DNA from 3 places in the Aromatoleum evansii genome. Region 3 is predicted to be linked to each of the others. Evidence: predicted binding sites of a transcription regulator. Region 3 holds the regulator's gene; each other region holds the start of a gene.
The links. Region 3 encodes FNR, which switches genes on or off when oxygen is low (the NO sensors DNR and NnrR bind a similar motif). Its sites were predicted from a motif close to TTGANCTAGNTCAA; they were not measured.
Positions count from the first base shown of each region.

Region 1: the regulator FNR is predicted to act here: its motif matches at 2,491-2,504, upstream of U5817_RS18095 (aldehyde ferredoxin oxidoreductase C-terminal domain-containing protein).
Region 2: the regulator FNR is predicted to act here: its motif matches at 1,295-1,308, upstream of U5817_RS00855 (DUF3079 domain-containing protein).

Region 1 covers NZ_CP141259.1:3,859,918-3,866,399, reverse strand. The annotation lists gene U5817_RS18095 (aldehyde ferredoxin oxidoreductase C-terminal domain-containing protein) at 1-2,257, opposite strand, end outside; gene U5817_RS18090 (TRAP transporter substrate-binding protein) at 2,607-3,665, shown strand; gene U5817_RS18085 (TRAP transporter small permease) at 3,787-4,308, shown strand; gene U5817_RS18080 (TRAP transporter large permease) at 4,305-5,624, shown strand; gene U5817_RS18075 (AMP-binding protein) at 5,672-6,482, shown strand, end outside.
Region 2 covers NZ_CP141259.1:192,991-199,472, reverse strand. The annotation lists gene U5817_RS00865 (hypothetical protein) at 1-33, shown strand, start outside; gene trmA (tRNA (uridine(54)-C5)-methyltransferase TrmA) at 38-1,141, opposite strand; gene U5817_RS00855 (DUF3079 domain-containing protein) at 1,387-1,602, shown strand; gene U5817_RS00850 (class I SAM-dependent methyltransferase) at 1,765-2,340, shown strand; gene U5817_RS00845 (AAA family ATPase) at 2,369-4,486, opposite strand; gene U5817_RS00840 (glycine zipper family protein) at 4,693-5,208, opposite strand; gene U5817_RS00835 (hypothetical protein) at 5,223-5,639, opposite strand; gene U5817_RS00830 (MFS transporter) at 5,912-6,482, shown strand, end outside.
Region 3 covers NZ_CP141259.1:1,247,977-1,254,458, forward strand. The annotation lists gene U5817_RS05650 (Crp/Fnr family transcriptional regulator) at 1-649, opposite strand, end outside; gene U5817_RS05655 (NnrS family protein) at 837-1,976, shown strand; gene U5817_RS05660 (SirB2 family protein) at 1,981-2,379, shown strand; gene U5817_RS05665 (hemerythrin domain-containing protein) at 2,376-2,906, shown strand; gene fnr (fumarate/nitrate reduction transcriptional regulator Fnr) at 2,946-3,686, opposite strand; gene hemN (oxygen-independent coproporphyrinogen III oxidase) at 3,820-5,211, shown strand; gene U5817_RS05680 (sulfite exporter TauE/SafE family protein) at 5,340-6,047, shown strand; gene U5817_RS05685 (MerR family transcriptional regulator) at 6,090-6,482, opposite strand, start outside.

The DNA of each region.
Region 1 (6,482 bases), 2.6 Mb from region 3:
CTGCCAGCACCATGTGACCGTTGACCGCGATGTTCCACGAGTGGTCGTCGAGCGCCTCGCGGGCTTCGGGCAGGCGGCGGGCCAGTGCGTCGCGCAGCGCGACGACGTTGGCGACCGGTTCGTCGATCACGATCGTCTTTTCCGGGGCGCCGGGCAGCACCTGCGGCAGCTCCACCCTCACCGCGAAGCCGGTGGTCGCGCTCGCCAACCGTTCGTGCCAGTCCGCCTTGGGCACGCCTTCGGCATTGAGGCCGGTGACTTCATAGAAGCGCGCCTTCATCGCCTCGAATTCCTTGCGATCGACCTTCTCGCCCTTGAAGGGGCCGACCTCGATCTCTTCCTCGAACCAGCGCTTCGGCAGGGTGTCGTCCTTGGCGCGCAGGCCGAGGCGGAAGTTGATCAGGCGCTCCAGGCCGGTGATGTTGCGGCCGATCTCGTTGAGCTGCTCGCCGGTGAATTCGTGCGCGGTGGCGGTCGTCAGCTGGGTCGCGAAGTCGCCGCAGTCGGGGGTGGTCGGGGAGTTGAACAGCTTGGTGTTGAAACGGCACATGCCCACCGAGTCGCCGACGGCGAAGGTGTTCTCGCAGCGGCGCACCGCGAATTCCTTGCCGTCGTAGCGGTTCGGCTCGGCGGCGACGGTGCCGCCGTAGAGTTCGGTCTTGAACGGGGCGTCGTCGTTGATGCGGGCGTTGATCTCCAGCGTGACGCGGTTCCTGAGGTGGTCCATGCCGCGCGTGGCGACTGACAGGCCCAGCGCGAAGGCCTTGAGGATGCGGGCGTCGTGCGGGTCCGACTGGAACAGGCCCTTCACCGCCATGCGGTAGTCGAGGGCTGCGGCCGGGTACTTGCCGCGCTCGACTGCGCGGGTGGAGTCGGCGATGGTGTCGCCGAAGCCTTCGCGCTTCGCGGTCATGAACAGCAGTTTCTCGACCGTCTCGTAGTTGCCCCAGGACAGGTCCAGCCCGCCGGTGTGGCTCGCGTCGATGATGCCGCGCTGCCACAGCTCCATCGCCCATGCGATCGCGCTGCCGGTCGAGGCCGAATCGAGGCCGAGGTCGTTGAGGATGTTGTTGAGGCGCAGGATGTGCTCCGGCTCCTTCAGGCCGATCATCGGGCCGAACTTGCCCACGGTGACGTACTCGGGACCGTCGCCCTTGTCGTACTGGTCGAACTTGCCGTCACCATGGATGCCGTTGTAGGTGCGCTGCTTGCCGTGCTCGACGTCGGCCTGGGCCTTGTCGTAGCTGGCGTTGCCCTTCAGGCCCTTGAGCGCGGCCGAGCCCCAGCCGCCCTTGCCCTCGGGGGTCATGTCGTTGAGGTTGCGGCAATGCACCGGGCACTTGAAGCAGCCGTCCATGCCGGGGCGGTAGGGGTCGAAGTTGTCCGCGTCGAGCGTCGGGTGCCAATCCGTCTTCTGGTTGTTCAGCGTACCGAGCGCGCCCAGCACGCGCGAGGGCTTGTACAGGAAGGGCGTGCCGACCTGCTTGAGGGCGTTCTTGATCACCGAGGTCGAGGTGATCTTCTTGCCGATCACCTTGTTGTGCGCTTTGAGCTCGGCCACTTTCGGCGCTTCGTCCGGCTTGCCGTGCACCATGATGGCCTTCAAGCGCAGCGAACCCATCTTCGCGCCGCCGCCGCCACGCGCCCAGATCGCCTTGATGCCGCCCATGATGCCGCTGCACAGCGCGAGGTTCTCCCCCGCGGTGGTGATGCGGGCGAGGGCCATGTCCTTGCGCTCGGTGCATTCGAAGTCGCGTTCGATCGCGCCGGGCAGGTCGAGGTTGTCGAGGCCGACATAGGGTGTCGCGTCGATGAACTGCACTTCCTCATGCGCGATGCGCAGCAACGTCCATTGCGGGGCCAGGCCGTACAGCACGATGTGGTCGTAGCCGTGGCGTTTGACGAAGGACGGGAAGTAGTCGCCGCCATTTGTGTCGAGGATCGCGTCGCTCTCGGGCGAGCGGCTGGTGAAATTGCCGCGGGTGGCGGCCGGCATGTCGCCGGTGAGGGTGCCGGCGCCGAAGATCAGGGGGATCTCGGGGTCGAGGGCTTCGCGGCCGTCCTGCAGCAGGTTGTACAACAGGTACATATTGGCGCCGCGTCCGCCGAGGTAGGTGCGCAGCACTTCGAGCGGCAGGTACTTGCGCTGCGTTTCGCGCTTTTCGAGGTCGACGAACAGCACGGCACCCTGAGTATCGTACTGCGGCGTGTCGTGCAGGCGTGCACACAGTTGTTCGACCTTGTCCCTGATCCCCATAACTGTCTCCTGTTTTCCTGTTGGCTGGATGTAGTGTGGCTGTAAAACAGTTTGAAGTCAAACAAAAAGGGGGCGATTTCTTCGCAGGAGAATGCAGCGTACGCCGGATCGCGGGGCGCGACGGACGGGGATCTGTGGTGGATTCGGAGCGGTTGCGAGGCGTGGTGCAGGATGCGCTTCGGCCGGGGTCGGGAAATTGCCGCGTGCGGAATTTTAGTGCACTGCAAGATAATTTGACATCCATCAAAACAGGTGGAGAAAGTTCCCCCGGCGTATTGTGGGCCTGTCGCCACGGACCTATTGTGCGCAACAACCAGTTGCCGACAGACGCAGCAGGAGGAGGAGACAAATGAGCACACGTATCGGGAAGGCAAGAAGGATTTTCGGGGTTCTCGCTGGCGGGCTGCTGGCGGCGGTGTGTGGCGTGGCCGGCGCGCAGGAGGTGACGCTGAAGGTCGCGCATTTCCTGCCGCCGGGCTCGACGGCGCACGCGAAGTTCATCACGCCGTGGTGCGACAAGATCAACAAGGAATCCGCGGGGCGCTTGAAATGCCAGATCTACCCGGCGATGCAGCTCGGCGGCACGCCGCCGCAGCTGATCGACCAGGTGCGCGACGGTGTCGCCGACATCGTGTGGACCCTGCCCGGCTATAGCGCGGGGCGCTTCCCGGCCGTCGAGGTGTTCGAGCTGCCTTTCATGATCAACAAGGCGGAGGCGTCGAGCCGCGCGCTGTGGGAGTACGTGCACGAGAACAAGCTCGACCAGAGCGAGTTCAAGGACGTGCATCCGATCCTGTTCCATGTGCATGACGCGGGGCAGTTGCATCTGGTGAAGGGGCCGATCACGAAGCAGGCGAACTTCCGCGGACTGAAGCTGCGGGCGCCGACGCGCCAGACCAACAAGTTCCTTGCCGCCTTGGGTGCGACACCGGTCGGCATGCCCGTGCCGCAGGTGTCGGAGGCGCTGTCAAAGGGGGTGATCGACGGCGCGATGCTGCCGTGGGAAGTGGTGCCGGCGGTGAAGGCGCAGGAGCTCGTGAAGTACCACAGCGAGGGCGATGCGAAGGCCCGCGCGCTGTACACGACGGCCTTCATCTTTGCGATGAACAAGGCGAAGTACCAGTCGCTGCCTGCGGACCTGAAGGCGGTGATCGATGCCAACGGCGGTGCCGAGGCGTCGGCCTGGGTCGGCAAGGTGTGGGACGAGTCGGCGGCCAACGCGCGCAAGCTCGCCTCCGACCGTGGCAACCAGTTCAACGTCGTCCCGGCAGTCGAGCTCCAGGCATGGGAAAAGGCGGGGCAAGTGGTGTACGACTCGTGGGTCTCGGAGGTTTCGGGCAAGGGCTACGACGGCAAGGCGCTGCTGAAGAGCGCGCAGACGCTGGTCGGGAAATACGACCCGCTCTGAGTGCCGAGCAGGGCGGATGCGCCTGCGGGCGTCATCCGCCGCACGCACGTTTCCGGGCGTCGTTCGACGGCAGCCGATCCGGGCTGCCGTCCGGCGCCCCATCTCACGGGAGTGCCCGCACATGTCGGAACCCATCGCAACACCGATTTGCGCGCCGCCGGATCCGGTCGGGCGCGCCTTGTTCTTCCTGTCGCGGGCGTTCGCGGGCGCGGGTGGCCTGGTCCTGCTGTCGGTGGCGGTGATGTCCGTCGCCAGCATCGGCAGCCGGGTGTTCGTGGGCACGGCCCTGCTGGGTGACTTCGAGCTCGTCCAGATCGGCTCGGCGATCGCGGTCACAGCCTTCCTGCCGTGGGGGCAGATGCGCGGCAGCCATGTGCTGGTCGACTTCTTCACCACCGGCGTGTCGCCGCGCTGGCGCGCACGCCTGGACGGTGTCGGGGCGCTGCTGCTGGCCGCCTGTGCGGGACTCGTCGCCTGGCGCATGGCGATCGGCACCGTCGGGCTGAAGGACAGCGGCGAGACCTCGATGCTGCTCGGCGTGCCGATCTGGTACGCCTACGCCTGCATGACCCCGTCCTTCCTGCTGCTGGCGGCGACGGCCCTCTATACGGCGCGCTCGAAATTCCGGGGAGAAGGCGCATGAGCGGCATCGCGATCGGCGGAATCTTCTTCGGCATCCTGATAGTGCTTCTGGCGCTGCGCGTGCCCATCGCGATCTCGATGCTGCTCACCGGCATGGCCGGCTACGTCACGCTGGCGGGATGGGATCCGCTGCTGAGTTACCTCAAGACCGCGGCCTACGGGCGCTACTCGATCTACGACCTGTCCGTGGTGCCGCTCTTCCTGCTGATGGGCGGTTTCGCGTCGCGCGGCGGCTTGTCGAAGGCCTTGTTCGGCGCGGCCGAGTCGCTGATCGGCCATTACCGCGGCGGCGTCGCGATGGCGGCGGTCGGCGCGTGCGCGGGCTTCGGTGCGATCTGCGGCTCCTCGCTCGCGACGGCGGCGACGATGGGGCAGGTGGCGCTGCCGGAGCTGCGGCGACTGAACTATTCGCCCGCGCTGTCCACGGCGGCGCTGGCGGCCGGCGGGACGCTGGGCATCCTGATTCCGCCGTCGGTGGTGCTGGTGATCTATGCGATCCTCACCGAGCAGAACATTTCCAAGCTCTTCGCCGCCGCCTTCCTGCCGGGCATCCTCGCCGCGATCGGCTATATGCTCGTGATCGCGCTGTACTGCCGCGCCGTGCCCGATGCCGGCCCTGCGGGCGAGCGCAAGCCGTGGAGCGTCCGCCTCCGGGCACTGATCGACGTCTGGCCGGTGCTGGCGATCTTCGTCGTCGTGATCGGCGGCATCTACGGCGGCTTCTTCACGCCGACCGAGGCGGCCTCGGTCGGGACGATCGCCGCAGGCATCCTCGCCGTGGCGAAGGGAATGCGCTTCGCCGGGCTGATGGAGGCCCTCTACGGCGCCGCCGAGGCGACGGCGATGATCTTCCTGATCCTGCTCGGCGCGGACGTGCTCAACGTCTTCCTCGCCCTCACGCAGATGCCGGCCGAGCTCGCCGCGTGGGTCGCCCAGTCGGGCCTGCCGCCGCTGGTGGTGCTGTTCGCGATCATCACGATCTACGTCTTCCTCGGCTGCGTGATGGACAGCCTGTCGATGATCCTGCTGACCATCCCGATCTTCTTCCCGATGATCATGGGCCTGGATTTCTGGGGCCTCGACCAGACGGACAAGGCGATCTGGTTCGGCATCCTCGCGCTGATGGTGGTCGAGGTGGGCCTGATCACGCCGCCGGTTGGGATGAACGTCTACATCATCAACAGCCTCGCGAAGAACGTCTCGATGGCGACGACCTTCCGCGGCATCGTGCCCTTCCTGGCGTCCGATGCCCTGCGCGTGGTGTTGCTGGTGTTCTTCCCTCCGATTTCGCTGTTCCTGGTCCAGTACACCGGTTGAATCCGCGGACGCGCGCTGCCGCGTCCGCCTTGAATGGAGAGATGCGAATGAATGCTGCTGAGATCCTGCTGTCGGTCGGCGCCGATGGCGCAATAGCCATCGAATGCGACGAGCGGCGGGTGAGCTACGCCGAGCTGCGGGAGCGTGTGCGGCGCGCGGCCGGAGCCTGGCAGGCGCTGGGGCTCGCTCCCGGCGAGCGCGTCGTCGTGTTCGCGCCCGACAGCGATGACTGGGTCGAGGTCTACCTCGGCGCGATCTGGGCCGGCGGTGTCGCCATCGGCGTCAATCCGCGGCTGTCGATGGCGGAGCTCACGCCCATCCTGAAGGAATGCGAGGCACGCTTCGTGTGGTGCGAGCCGGCGCAGGCGGACGACCTGCAGGGTCTGGTCGCGACCCTTCCCGGTGCACCCGCGATGGTCGGCAGCGGCGTCGCCGACCGGGACTGGACGCAGGCGCTCGCACGTGCCGAAGAGGTCGAGCCCCTGCAACTCGACGCCGAGGCGCCCGCCCTGTGGATCGGCACCTCCGGCACGACCGGCACGCCCAAGGGGGTGATCCACGTCCAGCGCGTCGTCGACAACGCCCACTCCTTCGCCTGTAAGCTCGCCGGTCTGACATCTGCGGACCGGCTGTATGCAAGCTCCAAGCTGTTTTTCGCCTACGCGCTCGGCAACAGCCTGTTCGCGGGCCTGCGTGCCGGCGCCACCGTGATCCTCGACCGCGACTGGCCGACGGCCGAGCGCGTCGAGGAGATGGTCGCGAAGCATCGCCCGACGCTGCTCTTCAGCGTCCCGACGCTGTACAACAAGATGCTGCAGACGGGTGTGGCGGCACGGCTCGCGGATCGCGGCATCCGCC
Region 2 (6,482 bases), 1.1 Mb from region 3:
TCGCAGGCGCGGGCGACGACGCGCGGCCGCTGAGCCCTCAGCCGGACAGGCCGCGCCGCGTCAGCAGCAGGCCGGCCTCCAAGTGGTGGGTGTAGGGGAACTGATCGAACACCGCCGCCGAGGAGATTTCGTGGGTGTCGGCGAGCGCGGCGACGTTGTCGCGCAGCGTGAGGGGGTTGCAGGAGATGTACAGGATGCGGTCGAAACCGCGTGCGAGCTTGACGGTAGCGTCGTCGAGGCCGCTGCGCGGGGGATCCACAAACAGCGTCGAGAAATGGTAGCCGGCGAGCTCGACGTCCTTCATGCGGCGGTATTCGCGCCCGCCGGCGAAGGCGTCGCTGATCTCGTCGCTCGACATGCGCACCATCGTGATGTTGTCGACGCCGTTCGCCTCGATGTTGTAGTGCGCGGCGCGCACCGAGGACTTGCTGACCTCGGTCGCGAGCACGCGGTCGAAGAGCGGCGCCAGCGCCATCGTGAAGTTGCCGTTGCCGCAGTAGAGTTCCAGCAGGTCGCCGCCCACACCGGCGACCTGACGCCGCGCCCAGCCAAGCATCTGGCGGTTCACGCCGCCGTTGGGCTGCGTGAAGCTGCCTTCGATCTGCTGGTAGCGCAGGGGCCGGCCATCGACCTCGAACTCCTCCAGCAGCCAGTCGCGCTCGAGCACGATCTTCTGCTTGCGGCTGCGACCGATGACCTGCACGCCCAGCCCGGTCGCAAGCTCACGCGCGGCCGCTTCCCAGTCCGCGTCGAGCGCGCGGTGATAGACCAGGCTCACCATCAGTTCGCCGCTCAGCGTCGCGAGGAACTCGACCTGGAAGATCTTCTTCCGCAGCACCCCGTTCGCGCGCAGTGCGTCGCGCAGGCGCGGCATCAGCGCGCAGATCGGCGCCGCGGCGGCGGGGAAATCGTCGAGCAGCACCGGCGTCTTCGGGTCGTCCGGGGCGAACATGGCGTAGTCGACCAGGCCGTCGCCGTGGTGCCACATGCGGAACTCGGCGCGCAGGCGGTAATGCAGGGGCTCGGACGCGAACAGTTCCGGCGCGGGCACCCCCAGCGGCGCGAAGTCGCTGGCAAAGCGTGCTGCCTTGTCGGCGAGCTGGATGGCGTATTCGGCGGGATCGAAGCGGGGCAGTGACATCTTGGGTCGGCGGCGATGGCGCCGTGCGGCAGCGCTCCGGGCGGAGCGGCGGACGCGGGCGCGGAAGGATCGATGAGGGGTCGTTGCGGGGATTTCTCGCGGAGACGCGACTATACGCCGCCCGCGCCCCCGATGCAGCCGCACGGAATCGTTTTGACGGACGTCAAAGCCCGCCGGCCATGACCGAGTAAAATAGTCGGAAATTCACAGAATCCGCACACCAAGCGGTCACGAGGCTCCCCGACATGGCCAAGAAGTTTCCCCTGCACCCCAAGCACCCCGAACGGATCTGCTGGGGCTGCGACAAGTACTGCCCGGCCGACTCGCTCGCCTGCGGCAACGGCTCCGGTCGCACCCTGCACCCGGCCGAGATGCTCGGCGAAGACTGGTACGAATACGGCGACTGGGGGTTGGACGCCCCGGAAGAACCGAAGAAACCTGCCGACCCGGCGAGTCGCTGACGGCGACCGGGGGCACGAGACAGCCCGCCTTCATCTTCCTTCGGTACTACACTGCAGCACAGGAGTTGTCGCGATTCACGCGTGCGCGGCAGGCGTCGTCGCCGCTCGCCGTTACAACTCCACACGCACGCATCCACCAACGGACAGGAGGGCCTGACTAAGATGGCATCCATGTTCCGCCTCGCCACCCCTTCCGCACACCTGCAACTGCTGGTCGCGATGCTGCGCAATCCGGGCTCGACCGGCACGCTGCTGCCGTCGTCGCGCGCGCTCGCGAACGCGCTGGCGAGTGCCGCGGACGGTGCGGACCTCGTGGTTGAACTGGGCGCAGGTACCGGCCCGGTGACCGACGCGCTGCTGACCAGGCTGCCCGGCGTGCCGCTGATCGCGGTCGAACTGCAGGCCGCCCTCGCGCAGCGCCTGCGCCATCGTTATCCGTCGATGGACGTGCGCGAGGCGACGGCACGGCAGGTAGTCGATTCGCTGTTCGATCGCCCCGGCCGGATCGTCCTCGTTTCCAGCCTGCCTTTCCGTTCGCTTCCCGCGCATGTTGCGTCCGAGACCGCTCACAGCCTGTGCCGCTTCCTCGCGCACAGCCCGGAACGCAAGCTGGTGCAGTTCACCTACCATCCGCGTGCGCCCTTCGCGGCGCCGCGCCACCTGCGCTGGAAGCGGACATCGGTGATCTGGCGCAACACGCCGCCGGCGGGAATCTGGGAGCTGCGTCTGGCCCCTTGAGCACGCGGTGCGGACCGATCCGCCGGCCTCACCCTGCGGCCTTCAACGCGCTCCAGCCCACGCTACGGTCCGACGCCAAATTCTCCGCCTCGAAGCGCCGGATCTCGGCGAGCGCGTCTTCCAGCCCCATCTCGCCGGCCTCCATCAGCTTTCCGGCCAGATGCTCCGTAAGCGGCTTGAGCTCGGCCAGCACCGCCTTGGTCTCGCCATACAGGCGCTCGCTCTGCGCCTCCATGATGGCGCGCGTTTCCTCGTCGAGGGCGCGGCTCGGCCCCTGGCCGTCGTTCGCGAGGGCGCCGAAGTTGAGGCGCGTCTTGCGGTACATGCCCATCTCGCCGACGGCGTGATGCAGGAGCTGGGTGACGCGGGTGATGTCGTTGTGGGCGCCGTTGGTGGTGCCGTCCTCGCCGAAGAAGAGCTCCTCGTTGGCCATGCCACCGAGCAGCACACGCACGTCGTGCTCGATGTCGCCCTTGGTCTTGAGCAGGTTGGTGCCCTGCTTGTGGAAGACGAAGCCGAGCGCGTTGCTGCGCGGGATGGCCTTCAGCGAGATCTTGATGGTCTTCATGTCGGCGAGGATGCGGTCCCAGTCGTCGTGCGTGAGCTCGCGCTCGCGCTGCAGATCGACGAGGAAGTGGCCCCACTCGTGCACGGCGATGATGCGGCGGTCGCGCTCGCGTTCGTCGGTGGTGCTGGAGTTCACGTTGCCGACCAGCACGCGCTCCGCAGCCTGCATCAGGGTGTCGGCGCCTATCATCTCGCCCGCCTGCACGGCGGTGATGCCGGCCTGGTTCACGATCGTCTCGAGGTCCGCGGGGCTGCGCCCTTCGGTGACGCCGACGAGGTGGCTCAGGTCGAGGCCGGGCAGCACCTTGTCGGCGCGCTGGGCGAGGTAGTGCAGGATGATCGCGAGCCGCTCCTCGCGGTTGGGCAGGCGGAAATCGACCTTCATCTGGAAGCGGCGCAGCATCGCCTCGTCCATCTGCATGGTCTGGCTGTTGAAGTTGCTCGCCACGATCCAGATGATCTCGGCCTCGTCCTTGCTGCGCACGCCGTCGAGCACGGCAAGCAGCGTATTGGCGGTATCGTCGTCGAACTTGCGCCGTCCGCCGCGCTTCATGAAGAGATCCTGCGCCTCGTCGAGAAACACGATGCAGCGCTTGCGCCGCTTCGCCATCGACACGATGCGGTTGAGGGTGTTCGCGCCGCCTGCAACATAGCCGGTCTCGAGGTTCGCGGCGGAGTGGAACAGGATGGGCAGGTTCAGCTCCTTCGCGAGATAGCTCGCGAGCTTGGTCTTGCCGGTGCCGGCCGGGCCGCTGAACATCACGTTGAAGGGCTTGCGGATGCCGTATTCGGCGTACAGCGCGCGCCGTTCGTACTGGTCCTTGATCTGCGCGACCTCGGCCTTGATGTCGTCCATGCCGACGAGTTCGTCGATGGAGCCGCGTATGTGTCCGGGCTCGATGAACTTCAGCGCCTTGAACTGCCCGCGCAGTTGCATGAACAGGAAGGCCAGCAGGCCCAGCATCAGCGCCGTCGACAACACCCCGCTCACCGCGGAGCGCCAGCCGTCGTCGGCCGAACGGGGGCGACCGTTGGCGAAGCGCTGGTCGAGGCGCTCGAACACCTTCAAGGCGTTCTCGCCGAGTTCGGCGCGAGGCACGAAGGCGAGCCGGGCCGACCACGGCGCGGACACCGCCTTGTCGGCGAAGATCTTCGTCTCCAGGTCGCTCGGATAATAGGCGTGCTGCTGCCCCTGCGACTGCACGAGGATGATGCGCTCGGACAGGTTCCACATCAGCGGCTCGTAGATCACCGTGACACGTTCGACCGGGTTGGTATCGAGGAAACCGAGCACCGAACCGCTGCCGAGCACCACCGGCACGCTCTCGTCGAAGGCCCACACCCCCGCCCCGCGGGCGACCGCCATCGCCTTGACCTCCTCTGCCAGCACGGCGCGCTTCTGCGCCAGCATCAGGGAGTAGATGCCGGTGAGGGGAATCAGCAGCGCGATTGCCACGACCAGGAACTTGACCGGTGCGGACTGGATCGCGAACCAGTCCTGCAGCCGGCCGGCGGACTTCCTCAGCCGGAGCCAGGGGCCGGCCGGCCCGGCAGCGCGGGAATTCGACTCATCTGACATGGCGGTCCTCCGCTACGGTCGCACCGCAGGGTTACGGCACGAAATCGTCGATCGGCGCGGCCGCACCCGGAATGGCCGCGCGTACGGCGCTGGTCGCCCCGACGCGGTCGCCGTCAGGGCGAGAGGAGGTCCAGCATAGCGAGCCGTCACGCCGGCGTGGCGTGAAGTATTGAACGCAGGCCGGACGATCACCGCCGCGACGCGCGTCAGCGCACGCCGGGCGGCGGCGGCGGGGGCGTGCCGGCGGGCGGCGGCGGCGTACTGCGGTAGCGATCCGAGCGGCCGGGCGAATAGCGGCCCGACACTGGCACGCGATGACCGCTCGCGTACATGCACTGCACGTAGGCGTGGTCGTAGCGCCGCTGCGCTTCGTAGCCGGACACCTCGGCTGCACCGCTGCCCGCGGCGCTGCCGACCAGCAGCCCGGTAGCGGCACCGACGCCCGCACCGTGCCCGCCATCGACCGCCGCACCCACTGCGGCGCCGATCGCCGTGCCGACCACGGCGCTGCGCACGCCGGCATCGGCCGCGGCCTGCCCGGCCGAACGGCCGCCGATATATTCGTACGCGTATTGGCGGCAGGCCGATTCGTCGGCGCGGAACTCGTTGAAGCTTGCGCCGGTGCCGGGCAGCACGAGCACGCTCGGCCCGGAGGGCAGCGACACGCAACCCGCGGTGACGACGGCCGCCGCGAGCGGAACGAAATGGAAACGGTTCTTCATGTTCGGATCCTCCCTCAACGCGACGGCCGCGGCGCGACGCGCTCCCACCCGCCGGGGCATTCCTTGACGTAGGGGTAATAGCCCTCGGGGCGGTCGCAGTAGTACCAGTAGCTGCCCGCGGACTTGCGGTCGCCGTCCGCGTCGTCATCGTCGCGTTCGATATATACCGGCGGCGACGATGGCGCACTCATGGCCGGCGGATAGGCGTAATACGGCGGGTAGGCGTAGTAGGGGTAAGGCGCGTAATAACGGTAGGGCGAGTAGCCGTAATACGGGCCGGGCCATCCCCAGAACAGCGGGATCCCGATGTGCACGCCCAGGCGCGAGTGGCTGTGGTGCCGGCCGATGCGGCCGCGATCCGCGGATGCCACGTCCGGCAGCGCGGTGCCCACTACCAGGAGCGCCGCAAGTGCAAGTCTGAACCATTTCATGGTGGCCTCCCTGTCGACAGGATGACACGTCCATTCAACGTGCAAGCCCATCCAAAAGACCACAAGCGCGCCAAGGAATTCCCGTCCGAGTGTGACGTATTTTTTCATCCGCTTGCGATACGCCGACACCGCAACGTCGGCAAGCGTTACGGGGGAAATGCGTTACTAATGCGATACAAATTGCTTGCTGTCCATCAATCAAGATAGTATCGTTTTCGCCAAATGGGATCGCCCGCCCCCGAGCGAACCCGTCATTCACTGGAGACACACCGATGCAGCAGAAGTCCGCGCCCGTCGATATCGGCGGCATACTCGACTACGGACCATTCACGTCGATGCAACGACTCGTCGTGACGCTCGCCGCTCTGGCAATCGTCATGGACGGCTTCGATGGGCAGCTCATCGGCTTCGCCATCCCGGCGCTGATCAAGGAATGGGGCATCACCAAGGCCGCCTTCGCGCCCGCCGTCGCCGCAGGCCTGGTCGGCATGGCCGTCGGCAGTGCCTGCGCCGGCATCGTCGCAGACCGCCTCGGCCGCCGGCTGGTGCTGATCGCCAGCGTGTTCCTGTTCGGCGCCGCCACGATCGCGATCGGCTTCGCGCCCGACGTCACGGCGATCGCCGCGCTGCGCTTTCTCGCCGGCCTGGGCATCGGCGGCGCACTGCCGAGCGCCTCGACGATGACCGCCGAGTTCACCCCGGCACGCCGTCGCACCCTCGCGGTCACCGCGACCATCGTGTGCTATCCCCTCGGCGGCATGCTCGCGGGCCTGTTCGCCGGCGCGGTCCTGCCCGTGCTCGGCTGGCGCGGCCTGTTCTGGATCGGCGGCGCATTGCCCGTCG
Region 3 (6,482 bases):
GGGAGATGTGTTTACCGTGTACCGTGATGAGTCCGGCTTCGGACAGGTCGTGAAAAATCCGCGACAGCGTTTCGGGCGTCAGATTGAGCCGCGAGGCGATGACCTGCTTGCTTGTCGGCAGGGCGATGTCGCAGGCGCCGTCGCTTTCGCCGTCGACCTGCTGCAGCAGGTAGCCGATCACCCGCTGCATGCTCGAGCGCAGGGAGTAGGTCTCGACGTCCTGGATCATGCCGTGCAGGCGGATCGCCATGCCGGCGAGGAGTTTGCGTGCGAATCCCGGATCCTGGTCGATCAGTTCCGATACCACCGCCTGGCCGATGTGCAGCAGCTGCGTCGTGGTGAGGGCTTCGGCGAACACCGGGTACGGGCGGTTGAGGAACATCACGGCCTCGCCGAAGGTGTGCATGGGGCTGATGATTTCGACAACTTTTTCGTTGCCCTGCGCGGACGACACGGCGAGCTTCATCTGACCCGAAACGACGTAGTAGAAGCCGTGCACGGGATCGCCGCGCTGGAACAGGATTTCGCCCTTCTCGAGATGGCGTTCGCGGGTGAAGCGGGCGACACGGTCGATCTCCTCTGCGGTCAGTTCGCCGAAGAAAGAAACCTGGCGCAGAGCGGCGGGGATATCGACTGGACGGTTGGGCATTTCGGACTCCGTGGGGAAACTCGTGCATTCTAACCCGCAACCCAATACGGGCCGCGATCCTGTGCCTCGGCGACTGTCTCCGTTGGGCGCGACAACGGACAAGGCGCAGGCTCGAGCAAAGCCGGCTTCGGGCTCCTTGATGCTGTTTGTCGCGCCGCACAGGACACTGTTCCTTTCCGGCGCCGTGATGCTTCTCGTGAGCTTTGCGCTGTGGGCCATCGAGCTCGGCGCCCGCGCGGGGCTGCTGCCTGCGATCGGCTGGGTGTTCCCCCCGGGGTGGATGCACGCCCTGCTCGTGACGGGCGGCGTCTTCCCCCTGTTCATGTTCGGATTTCTCCTCACCGCCATGCCACGCTGGCAGGGATACGACGAGATTGCGGCGGGGCGCTGGCTCTGGTCGTGGCGCCTGCTCGCTGCCGGGTGGGCCCTCGTTACGGTGGGGATGATCGCGCCGGGCGTTGCCATGGCGGGCTTGGTGCTCGTGCTTGCCGGATGGGGCGGGATGCAGCGCATCCTGTGGCAGGTCGCGCATCATGGCGATCTGGAGGCCCTGCATGCTCGCGTGGTGTGCTACGCGATGATCGCCGGAATGGTTGCCGTACTTGCCTGGCTCGGTTTTGCGCTGAGCGGCGATCCGGTCTGGGCGCGTATTGCGATCGAGCTTGCGGTGTTCTGCTCGCTGTTGCCGGTGTTCTTCAGTGTGTGCCATCGCATGGTGCCCTTCTTTTCCAGCGGCGTGATCCCGTCCTACGTCATGGTGCGTCCGCTGTGGGTTCTGGTGCTGGTCGTCGGGGGCAGCGTCATGCATGCCGTGTTCGACGTCGCGGGATGGTTGTCGCTGCGCTGGATCGCGGATGCACCCGCCGCGGTCGCGGCCCTGTGGCTGTCGCGGCAGTGGCGGCCGGTGCCGGCGATGAAGGTGCCCCTGCTGGGGATGCTCCACATCGGCTTTCTGTGGCTGGGAATCGCGCTGACCCTCTTCGCGATCCAGAGCGCGGCCTCGCTGCTCGGGTACAACATGCTGGGCATGGCCCCGCTGCATGCGCTGGGTGTCGGATTCTTCGGGTCCGTCCTGATGGCGATGGTGTCGCGGGTCACCCTCGGGCATTCGGGTCGCAAGCTCGCAGCAGATCGCCTGACTTGGGGACTTTTCCTCGGTCTCGAACTCGTCGTCGTCGTGCGGATCACGGCTGAGCTCGTCCCCGCAGGCTGGTCGGCGCTCGTCATGCTGCTGGCTGTGCTCGGTTGGCTGGGCGTGTTCGGCGCCTGGGCAACGCGCTATCTGCCGATCTACTGGCGCCCGCGCAGCGACGGGCGTCCGGGTTGAGCGCATGTACCCGGCGATCAAGCACCTGCACATCCTGTGTGCGATCCTGAGCATCAGCGGCTTCCTGCTGCAGGGCATGTGGATGCTGCTGCGCAGCCCCCTGGTGGATCACCGCGTCACGCGCACTCTGCCGCATGTGATCGACACGGTGTTTCTCGGCAGCGCGATCACGCTGGCGACGATGAGCGGCCATTACCCCTTCGTCGCGCCGTGGGTCACCGCCAAGGTCGTCGCGCTTGTCGTCTATATTCTTCTTGGCGCGACCGCGCTGCGCTGGGGACGCACCATGCGCGTCCGGGTAATGGCGCTGCTGGCGGCCCTGCTTGTTTTTTCATGGATCGTGTCGGTGGCACTGAGCAAGCACCCGGCAGGATTCCTCGCGTATGCCGGAGTGTTCCAATGACCGATTCGCTGATCCCTTCCTCGCCCGGTTTCGAGACGCCTCTCGAGATGCTCGAGGCCTGCCATGAGCGCCTGCAGGCGCAGCTTGCGACCCTGGCACGGCTCGCCGCATGGCTGCCGGAGCATGGTCCGGACAAGCAGGCGCAGCAGGCTGCCGCCAACGTGATGCGTTACTTCGACGTCGCTGCCGTCAAGCATCATCAGGACGAGGAGGACGACCTTTTCCCCGTCCTGCGCGCGCGTGCCGATGAGGCCCGGCGTGCCGAACTCGGCACGCTCATCGACTGGATCCTGGCGGATCACCAGAAGCTCTTTGCCGGCTGGGCGCGGATGCGCACGCGTCTTGAGCGCATTGCCGCCGGGGAAGCGACCGATCTCACACCGGCGGACGTCGACGCGTTCGCGGATGCCTATCGCCGCCACATTCAGCGCGAGGAGGGCGAGCTGTTGCCAATTGCGCGCAATCTGCTGTCCGAAGAAGACATCGCCGCCCTGTCCGGCACGATGACTGCGCGACGGCGTCAATAACGGCCGAGGGCGACGGGCGTATGAAGAGGGAAAGCCCCTTCAGGGGCGCGGCGTGGGGTGCTGGATCAGCCGCTTCAGGCCGACGATGTCCAGAATGCGGATGTGTTTCTGCTGAACTGCGATCAGCCCTTCGTCCTGGAACTTCGAAAAGGCGCGCGACACAGTCTCCAGCTTTAGGCCGAGATAGGAGCCGATCTCCTCGCGGGTCATGCGCAGGTGGAACTCCGCCGGAGAAAAGCCGCGCGCCGTGAAACGCTGGGACATGTTGAGCAGGAAGGCCGCCAGGCGCTCTTCCGCACGCATCGAGCCGAGGAGGGTCATCACGCCATGGTCGCGCACGATTTCGCGGCTCATCACCTTGTGGAACTGCAGCTGCAGCCCCTCGACCACGCGCGAAAGCTCCTCGAGCTTGCTGTATGCGATGACGCACACCTCGCTGTCTTCCAGCGCGATCGCGTTGCAGGAATGGGCTTCGGTGCTGATGCCGTCGAGTCCGAGCATCTCCCCGGTCATCTGGAAGCCGGTGACCTGTTCGCGCCCGTCCTCAAGCAGCACGTCGGTCTTGAATGAGCCGGCGCGGATCGCGTAGATTGCCTCGAAGGGATCGCCCGCGCGATACAGGTGCTGCTGGCGCTTGATCTTGCGACGTGCGCCGACGAGTTCGTCGAGACGGTCGATTTCCGATTCCGACATCCCGAACGGCAGGCACAGCTCGACCAGATTGCACTGGGAGCATGCGACCTTCAGACTCGCAACTGTAATCGGCACCGTCGCCTTCATTTGCACGATAATATTGTTCCTTCTACATCGACCGAGAAGTGGCAGGCGCCTGTCGGAATGTACCGTTGATCCACGTCAACCACGAAACTGCGGCTTTTTGAGATCGTACGGAATGCACTCAAGCGATACAACCATGACCAGTCAGAAAGATCTTGTTTTCGACCAGCAGTTGATTCGTCGGTTCGACATCAACGGGCCGCGTTACACGTCCTACCCGACGGCCGATCGCTTCGTCGAAGCGTTCGATGCCCGTGCATTGCGGGACTGGCTGGCGCAACGCGGTGTGGGCGGCGTGAGTAAACCGCTCTCATTATACTTCCACATCCCCTTCTGTAACACGATCTGCTATTACTGCGCCTGCAACAAGATCATCACCAAGGATCATGCGCGCTCGGCCAAGTACCTGAAATATCTCGATAAGGAAATCGAGATGCAGGCAGCCGCGCTGGGCGGAAGCCATCAGGTCACGCAGCTGCACCTGGGCGGCGGCACGCCGACCTTCCTGTCGCACGACGAGCTGCGCCAGCTCATGGACTCGGTGCGCAAGCGCTTCACGCTGGTGCCGAACGGCGAATACTCGATCGAAGTCGATCCGCGCAAGGTCGATTTCGACACGGTCAAACTGCTCGCCGACCTTGGCTTCAACCGCATGAGCGTCGGTGTGCAGGACTTCAACGAGGACGTGCAGGAGGCGGTCAACCGCATCCAGAGCTACGACGAAACCAAGCTCGTGATCGATGCCGCCCGTGCCACCGGCTTCAAGTCGATCAGCATGGACCTGATCTACGGCCTGCCGCGCCAGAACATCATCAGCTTCAACCGCACGCTCGAGCAGGTGCTGGAGCTGTCGCCCGATCGCATCTCGCTGTACAGCTACGCCCACCTGCCGGGTCTGTTCAAGCCGCAGCGGCGCATCGCGATCAACGACATGCCGACGTCCGACACCAAGCTGCAGATCCTGCAGCTGGCGATCCGCCGCCTGACCGAGGCGGGCTATGTCTATATCGGCATGGATCACTTCGCGAAGCCGGACGACGAGCTGACGATCGCGCAGCGCCAGGGGCGCCTGCACCGGAATTTCCAGGGCTATTCGACGCAGGCCGAGTGCGACCTGCTGGCCTTCGGCGTCTCGGCGATCGGCAAGATCGGTCCGGTGTATTCGCAGAACGTGAAGACGCTCGACGAGTACTACGATGCCCTCGATCGCGACGAACTCCCCGTCCTGCGCGGCATCGAGCTTACTGCCGACGACCTGCTGCGCCGCTCGATCATCCAGGCGCTGATGTGCCATTTCGAGCTGTCGATCGACTCGATAGAGATCGCGCACTTGATCAAGTTCGACGAATATTTCGCCGACGAGCTCGAGGATCTCAAGGCGATGGAGGAGGCCGGGCTGCTGAAGGTCAGCGACAAGTGGATCAGCGTGCTGCCCCCGGGGCGTCTTCTGGTGCGGGGTATCGCAATGGTGTTCGACCGCTACCTGCGCGCAGACCGCGAGCGCGCGCGCTATTCGAAGGTCATCTGAACCGAGCGCACAGCCCGCGGGCGCGGGCTGTGCAGGGCAGGAGAAGGTGATACAGTGCGGGCGTCCTCGGGCGCCCGTTTCTTTTTGGGCTGCGGCCGCGGGCTTCTTCTGTCTTTCCCATCGTCGCCATGCCTGAAACCGGTTACATCGCAGCCTTCCTGATCGGCCTTCTGGGAGGCACGCACTGCGTCAGCATGTGTGGCGGCATCGTCGGTGCGCTCACCGTGAACATGCCCGGCCGGGCCGGTCGCCAGTGGCAGGTGCACCTCGCCTACAACCTCGGCCGGATTGCCACCTACACCGCGCTGGGCGGTGCCCTCGGTGCCCTCGGCACGGTGGGCATGCTGTTCTCGGACATCCTGCCGGTGCAGATGGGCCTGTACGTGCTCGCGAACCTGATGCTCGTCGCCCTGGGCTTGTACTTGACCGGCTTCACACGCCTGCTCGCGCCCGTCGAACGCGCGGGCCTCGTGCTGTGGAAACGCGTGCAACCTTTCACTGCACGCTTCATCCCCGCCCGTTCGGTCGGCCAGGCCTTGCCGCTAGGGCTGCTGTGGGGATTCCTGCCCTGCGGCCTCGTCTATAGCGTGCTGACGACTGCCCTGGTGACCGGCTCGGCAGGGCGCGGGGCGGGGCTGATGCTGGCCTTCGGGCTCGGTACGCTGCCCAACCTGATGCTTGCGGGGATGGTGTTCAAGCGCTTCCGCGACATCACGCGCAACCGCCGCGTCCGTTTCGTCGCCGGAATGCTCGTCCTCGGTTTCGGCGTGTTCGGGCTGTTCCATGCCCCCAGCCTCGGCGGCGCGCTCTGGCGCGGCGTCGTGTGCGAGGTGTGAGGGCTCAGCCAGGCCGTTGGTGTGGTGGCCGGGCGCGAGCCTTCACTCGCGTGCAGGGGGCTCGGCGGCGTTCGCGAGGGCGTGGAGGATCGGGCAGGGGGCGGGCGCCTCCGTATGCTCGCAACAGGACACGAGCCCCTGCAGCGCGCTGCGCATCTCCTCCAGCTGGCGGATGCGCGACTCGACATCCGCGATCTTCGCCTGGGCGAACGCGCGTGCCCGTTCGCGGTCTGTTTCTTCGTCCAGCGCGAGCAGCTCCGAGACCTCGTCGAGGCTGAAGCCGAGCGCTTGGGCACGGCGGATGAAGCGCAGGCGAGCGACTTCGTCCATTCCGTAGACGCGGAACGCGCCCCGGTGGGCGCCGTTCGCCGCGAGCAGGCCGCGACGCTGGTAATAGCGCACGGTTTCGACGCCGACTCCGGCGGATTTCGCCAG